One region of the Azoarcus olearius genome, then DNA from elsewhere that is predicted to be linked to it. Evidence: predicted binding sites of a transcription regulator. Region 1 holds the regulator's gene; the other holds the start of a gene.
What was found. The regulator FliA, encoded in region 1, starts transcription of late flagellar genes. The targets are predictions, from matches to a motif close to CTAAAGTTNNNNNNNNNNNNGCCGNTA.
Positions count from the first base shown of each region.

Region 2: a site for FliA is predicted at 2,174-2,200, ahead of dqs_RS07765 (chemotaxis protein). Genes of this name have one in related genera too.

Region 1 is NZ_CP016210.1:1,273,005-1,276,413, reverse strand. Features, by position in the region: gene dqs_RS06005 (methyl-accepting chemotaxis protein) at 1-770, shown strand, start outside; gene dqs_RS06000 (flagellar motor protein) at 827-1,567, opposite strand; gene dqs_RS05995 (RNA polymerase sigma factor FliA) at 1,635-2,405, opposite strand; gene dqs_RS05990 (MinD/ParA family ATP-binding protein) at 2,530-3,312, opposite strand; gene flhF (flagellar biosynthesis protein FlhF) at 3,315-3,409, opposite strand, start outside.
Region 2 is NZ_CP016210.1:1,673,128-1,676,536, reverse strand. Features, by position in the region: gene cheY (chemotaxis response regulator CheY) at 1-147, opposite strand, end outside; gene dqs_RS07770 (chemotaxis protein) at 178-1,134, opposite strand; gene dqs_RS07765 (chemotaxis protein) at 1,144-2,109, opposite strand; gene dqs_RS07760 (methyl-accepting chemotaxis protein) at 2,312-3,409, opposite strand, start outside.

The sequences.
Region 1 (3,409 bases):
GCGTCGCCGACGCCACCGCCGGCACCGCCGATGTGGCGGCCTCGACCGCCGCGACGCTGGACGAGGTCACCGCCTCGATCCAGGCGATCAGCGACAACGCCGGCCGCGTCAGCGCGCTATCGCGTTCGGGCCGCGACGAGGCCCGCGCCGCCGAAGCGCGGCTGGCCGCGCTGGCCGCCTCGGTGGATGAATCGACCAGCGTGATGAACGCAGTCACCGAAACCGCCCGCGCCTTCATCCAGAACGCCGAGAAGATCACCGCGATGACCCAGCAGGTGCGCGAGATCGCCGACCAGACCAACCTGCTCGCGCTGAACGCCGCGATCGAGGCGGCGCGCGCCGGCGAACAGGGCCGCGGCTTCGCAGTGGTGGCGGACGAGGTGCGCAAGCTCGCCGAGAAGTCGGGCCATTCCGCGAGCGCGATCGACGCCATCACCTCCACGCTGGGCGAGCAGGCCCACGCGCTGGAACAGGCCTTGAACCACGGCCTGCAGGCGCTGGAATCCAGCCGCGACAGCATGGCCGGCACCTCCGCCGCGGTCGGCGCGGCGAGCCAGTCGTCCAGCCGCGCGGCCGAAGAGGTCGAACAGATCAGCCAGGCGGTACGCGAGCAAAGCGCAGCGAGCACGCAGATCGCGCAGCAGGTGGAGCGTATCGCTCAGATGGTGGAAGACAGCCACGGCGCCCTCGGTCGCATGGCGGACACCGCGGACCGGCTGCATCGGCTGGCCGACGAGCTGAAAGGGTCGATCGACAGCTTCCGGCTATAGGTGCAAGGCACCGCCCTGCTGCCGCGGGGCGGCCCCCAGGGGGCGAAGGTGGCGCGTCAGACCACGTAGCCCTGCATGCGGCTTTCGATGATGCGGGGGTTGTCGCCATTGGCGATGCCGACGAGGCCGTCGACGAACATTTCGCGCTGCGCCACCAGCGTGCCGATGTGGGCGAGCAGCTTCTTGGCGATCGGCAGGAAGATGAGGTTGGCGGAACCGACGCCGTAGATGGTGGCGACAAAGGCGACCGCGATGCCGGAGCCGAGCTTGGCGGGGTCGGAGAGGTTCTCCATCACATGGATGAGGCCCATCACCGCGCCCAGGATGCCGACCGTCGGCGCGTAGCCGCCGGCGCTTTCCCAGATTCGCGCACACTGGCGCAACTGCGCCTCCCACGCGCCGATTTCGACCTCCAGCACCTCACGCAGGCGGCCCGGCTCCACGCCATCGACCAGCATCTGCAAGCCCTTGCGCATGAAGGGGTCGGGCAGGCGCGGGATCTGCGCTTCGAGCGCGAGCAGACCCTCCTTGCGCGCGACATGGCTCCAGTTTGTGACCTGCTGGATCAACTGCGCGTGGCTCGTCGCCGGGGTGATGAACACCCACTTCGCCATCCGCATGCCCTCCTTGAAGACGCGCAGCGGGCTTTGCAGCATCACCGCGCCGAGGGTGCCGCCGATGACGATCAGGAAGGCGGTCGGCTGCAGCAGCGAGGCGATATGGCCGCCCTCCATCGCCTGGCCGATGAGGATCGCGGCGACACCGAGGGTGAGTCCGACGAGGCTGATGCTGTCCATGCGGGTTCAGTCCGGTTGGTGCCCGGCCGGAGAGACCGGACCGCCGGGCGGCAGGGCGTGGAAGGGCTCAGGCCTCCGGCGGCCGTTTGGGCGGGCGGCCGCGACGGGCACCGCCGCTGACCGGGGCGCGGGCGCCCATGACGCGGGCGCGCAGACGGGCCACCGCCTGGCTGTGGAGCTGGCACACGCGCGACTCCGTGACGCCCAGCACCTCGCCGATCTCGCGCAGGTTCAGTTCTTCTTCGTAGTACAGCGCCATCACCAGCTTCTCGCGCTCTGGCAGGTCGTCGATCGCGCGGATCAGGTTCGCGCGCATGTCGGCGTCCTCCAGCAGCTCGGCCGGGTTCGACTCGTGCGCGCCGAGGTGGCGGTCGAGGAAGTCCTCGCCCTCGCCATCGGTGAAATCCTCGAAATACACCAGCTGGTGACCGCGCGCGTCCTGCAGCATGCGCTGGTACTCAGGCAGCGGCACGCCGAGCGACTCGGCCAGCTCGGTTTCGCTCGGCGGGCGGCCATGCTGCTGTTCGAGCACGTGGATGGCCGATTCGATGCGCCGCATGTCGCGCCGCAGGCTGCGCGGCAGCCAGTCGTTCTCGCGCAGGCCGTCGAGCATGGCGCCGCGCACCCGCTGCACCGCGTAGGTTTCGAACTGGGCGCCCAGCCCTTCCTCGTAGCGGCCGATGGCGTCGAGCAGGCCCATCATGCCGTTCTGGATCAGATCCTCGACCTCCACGCTCGCCGGCAGCTTCGCCATCAACTGGAAAGCGATGCGCTTGACCAGCGGGGCGTAGGCTACAACGAGGTGATCCTTGTCGAGATTGCCCTCTGCGTCGTACATCCAGGTCGCCTGTATCTTCTTGCGCCGGGGCCGCTCGGGCTCGCCGTCGTCGCTATTGCGGGGAGGCCATTTTCCCGCAGCCCCGCCCCCATTTCCAGCCGGATAAGTGTATGGATGCATGTTCTCATGCTCCCGGGCTACGCGGCACCGCGAGCGCGCCGAGGCGGCGCAGGAAAGCCGCTTCCGCCTCGCGCGGCGAGGACTCCGCCACCGGCGCCTGCAGGCCGGCGGCGATGTCGTCGCGCTCGACTTCACCGACGAAGGCCAGCGGCACGCCGACGTGGCGGCGCACCAGCTTTTCCAGGCTGCCGAAGAACGCGCCGGCCTCGGTGCGGCTGCGCGCGCGGCACACGGCAACGTGCAAGGAACCCGCCCCGGCCGCCGCCAGTTGCTTGATCGCCTGGTAGGCCTCGGTCGCACCGCTCGCGCTGACCTCGGCCACCAGCAGGCGCCGCGGCGCGGCGTGGACGAAGGGCGAAGGGTCGGCCGCCGAAGCAGCGTGGATCAGCACGATGCCGGCGTGGCGGTGCAACACCCGCACCGCTTCCACCAGACAGGCTCGGCGCGCGTCGTCGAGCAGCGGCAGCGCCAGCGCGGCTGCCGCCGCGGGCACCCGGCCCATCAATCCAGGCACCGGCTGCAGCAGGTCGGCAAGCGTCATGCGGCCATCCAGCATCTGCAGCAGATCGCCGCCCGGCGGCAGGCCGAGCGCATCTGCCAGCGAATCTTCACCGGTGGCCTCGTCGAGCAGCAACACGCGTTCGGCCTGGCCGGCGATGCGGTGCGCGGCCCGTACCGCGTTGTAGCTGCGCTGACGGCCGGCGGCATACAGCGCCACCACGGTGGGCGGCGCGCGGCGGAACAGCCGGCGCAGCCCGGCCGCCTGGTCTTCGCGGGCGGGAATCATGATCAGGCTCCCGAACCGGCGGCGAGCATCAGGCCGGCTTCGTCGCCATTCATGCGCCACGGCGATTCGGCCGATTGCTCGCGCAGCGCGCGGTGCA
Region 2 (3,409 bases), 400 kb from region 1:
CGCGCTGTTGAGCTTCTGCAGCGCAACCGCGCCGTCTTCGGCCTCGTCCACGTTGGTGTAGCCGAGTTCCTTCAACAGATTGCGCACGATGCGGCGCATGGTCGAGAAGTCGTCGACGACGAGGAATTTCATCTTGGGGTCGGCCATCTTGGTCTCCGTAATTCGCGGGCGGGCGGCTCAGACCGGGCGGGCGCGCTGCAGCAGCGGGCGCAGGGTTTCGGCGAGCACATCGGCGTCGAATTTTGCCACGTAAGAATCGACCCCAACCCGTTTTCCCATGGCCCGGTTGGCGTCGGAAGACAGCGACGAGTGCATCACTACCGGGATGCCCTCGAAGCGCGTGTCGTTCTTGATGTTGCGGGTCAGCACATAGCCATCCATCTCGGGCATTTCGGCATCGACCATGATCAGGTCGATCTCCTCGGCGACGTGGCGGCCCATCTGCTGTGCATGGCTGGCCATGCCTTCCAGGCGGGTCCAGGCCTCCAGCCCGTTCTGCGCGTGCTTGTGGCGCACGCCGAGCTTGTCGAGCACCTCGGAGATCTTGCGCCGCGCGACCGCGGAATCATCGACGAAGAACACATTCACCTCGTGCCCGCCGCTGATCGGCGCGATGTTGCCGACGATGGCTTCGCCGAAGGTGTTGGCGAGGATGGTTTCCACATCGAGGATGGACACCAGCTTGCCGTCGTTGAGTTCCGTGATCGCGGTGATGAAGCTGTTGTTGCCTGCCGAGACGTTGTCGGGCGTACGCACCTTGTCCCATTCCACGCGGATGATGCGGTCCACCTCGTCGACCAGGAAGCCGAGCGTGCGCTTGCTGTACTCGGTCACCATCATCGAGCCGCCGAGGCCGGTGCCGGGCTGCGACAGGCCGAGGATCTTGCCGAGCGACAGCACCGGGATGACGTTGCCGCGCAGCGAGATCAGGCCTTCCACGCCATTGGGCATGTTGGGCGCCTTGGTGATGAACGGGGTCTTGGAGACTTCCCGCACCTTGAACACGTTGATGCCGAAGGTCTCGCTGGTGCCGAGCGAGAACAGCAGGATCTCCATCCGGTTGGAACCGGCCAGCATCGTGCGGCCATCCACCGCTTCGAGCAGCGCGTTGTCCTTCTGGTCCAGATTCAGCATGGGCTCACCTCACTCCTTGGCCGCGTGGTCGCGCTTGAGCAGGCGGCGCAGGGTCTGCGCCAGGCGCTGCGGCTCGAACTTGGGCACGTATTCGTCCACCCCGACCGACTTGCCGAGCTGCTGGTTCGACATGCCCGACAGCGAGGAATGCATGATCACCGGCACCCCCTCGAAGCGCGGGTCGGACTTGATGTGCTTGGTCAGGATGTAGCCGTCCATCTCGGGCATCTCGACGTCGGTCAGCACCAGGCTGACCATGTCCTTGACCTTGCGCCCGGTGGCGTCGGCATGGGCGGCCACCTTCTTGAGCTCTTCCCAGGCCGCTCGGCCATTGACCGAACCGACGTGGCGCACGCCGAGGATGTCCAGCGTCTGGGTGATCTGCTTGCGCGCGACCGAGGAATCGTCGGCGAAGAACACGGTGTGCGTGGCGCCGTCCTCGATTGCCTCGATGTCCTTGAACAGGAAGGCGTCGTCGTAGCGGGTGGTCTCGGACAGCACCTTCTCGACGTCGAGCATCATCACCAGCTTGTTGCCCTGCAGCTCGGTCACCGCGGTAACCAGCCCGCCCATGTTGGCGGTGAGCATTTCCGGCGGCACCCGCATCTGCGACCAGTCCAGGCGCAGGATGGTATCGACCGCCTCCACCAGGAAGCCCTGGGTGTGGCCGTTGTACTCGGTGACGATCATGATGTCGCGCGGCGAATCGGAGCCGATGCCGACGTATTTGGCCAGATCCACCACCGGCACCAGCACGCCGCGCAGGCTGACCATGCCTTCCACCGACGAGGGCATCTCGGGCGCAGCGGTGATCTGCGGCGTGCGCATCACCTCGCGGACCTTGAAGACGTTGATGCCGAAGGTTTCGCGCCGGCCGGTACGCTGGTCGGTACCCAGCGTGAACAGCAGGATCTCCAGCTTGTTGGTGCCCGCAAGCCGGGTGCGGGCATCGATGTTCTTCAACAGATCGGACATTTCGTTCTCCGCATGGGGCGGCTTGTCTTCTCCGGCCGCCGCGGCCGGAAGGTGATGTTGTGTTTATCGACCGGCCATCGACAGACTTGAGGCGTACTGCCAAGGACCGGAGCGGCTCCGCATTCTCGCATCAACCATGCCTCGCGGCGCGGCACCGTGCCGGATTTTGACGGCGCCTCGCCCTGCCCCGTTCGGCGGCCGTCTATGCCTTGTAGCCGATACGGAAACCGCCCCAGTGGCGGCCCTTCACGTAAACCGGGGCGGAGATGTCGTGCATGATTTCACCGGTGTCGCGGCGATAGGTCTGGATCAGGAACTCCAGTTCGTGCGCGCCGCACTGTTTGCCCACCGGGTCGTCGAAGACGCGCTTGCTGCGGTTGCCGACGAAGTCCTTGTCGTAGTCGCCGGTGAGCGGCTGCGAAAAGCGCTTGTTGTGCGTCGGCACATAGCCCTTGCGGTCGCAGCCGATCGCATACACCGCCTCGGCGTTGCGGTCGAGCACGGCTTCCTGCACACGCGGGAAGACCTTGTCGGTGAGGCTGTCGAAGCGCGTATTGAACTTCTGCGGCCGGGTGTTGGGAATCGGCTGGTAATTGGAGTCGAACGCGGCCTCCTCGGTCAGCTGACCGGCCGCGATCGCGTCTTCCAGCAGCTTGCCGACCTCGCGCGCGGCCTGCTGGACGATCTCCGGCATGCGCTTGTGCACCTGCATCGCCTGCTCGCCCTCCGAGCCGAGGCGGAAGACCTTGCTGATCTCGTGCAGGTTGGCCGCCAGGCTCTCCAGCGACTGTGCTTCCTGCAGCGTATCGGCGGCGCCGGTGGAGTTGCGCTCCACCATGTCCATGATGTGGCGCACATGGCCGACGACGCTGTCCGCCTCGCGGCTCTGCTGCGCGATCGCCACCGCGATCTCGTCGATGCGCTCCATCGTCTGCTGCGCACCCTGGTTGATGCGTTCGAGCGAACCGGCCGCCTGCTGCGCGAGTTGCGCGCCGGCGTGGGCCTGGTTGCTGCCTTCGCGGATCGACGAAATCGCCGTGCGGGTCTCGTCCTGGATTGCGTTGATCATCGTGCCGATCTCGCTGGTCGCCGCGGAGGTCCGCTCGGCCAGCTTGCGCACCTCGTCCGCCACCACCGCGAAGCCGCGGCCCTGCTCGCCCGCGCGCGCGGCCTCGATCGCCGCATTGAGCGCCAGCAGGTTGGTCTGGTCGGCGATCTCGCGGATCACCTTGACGATGCCGCTGATCGCTTCCGAACGCTCGCCCAGCGCGGCGATCACCTGCGCCGACTGCTCGACCGA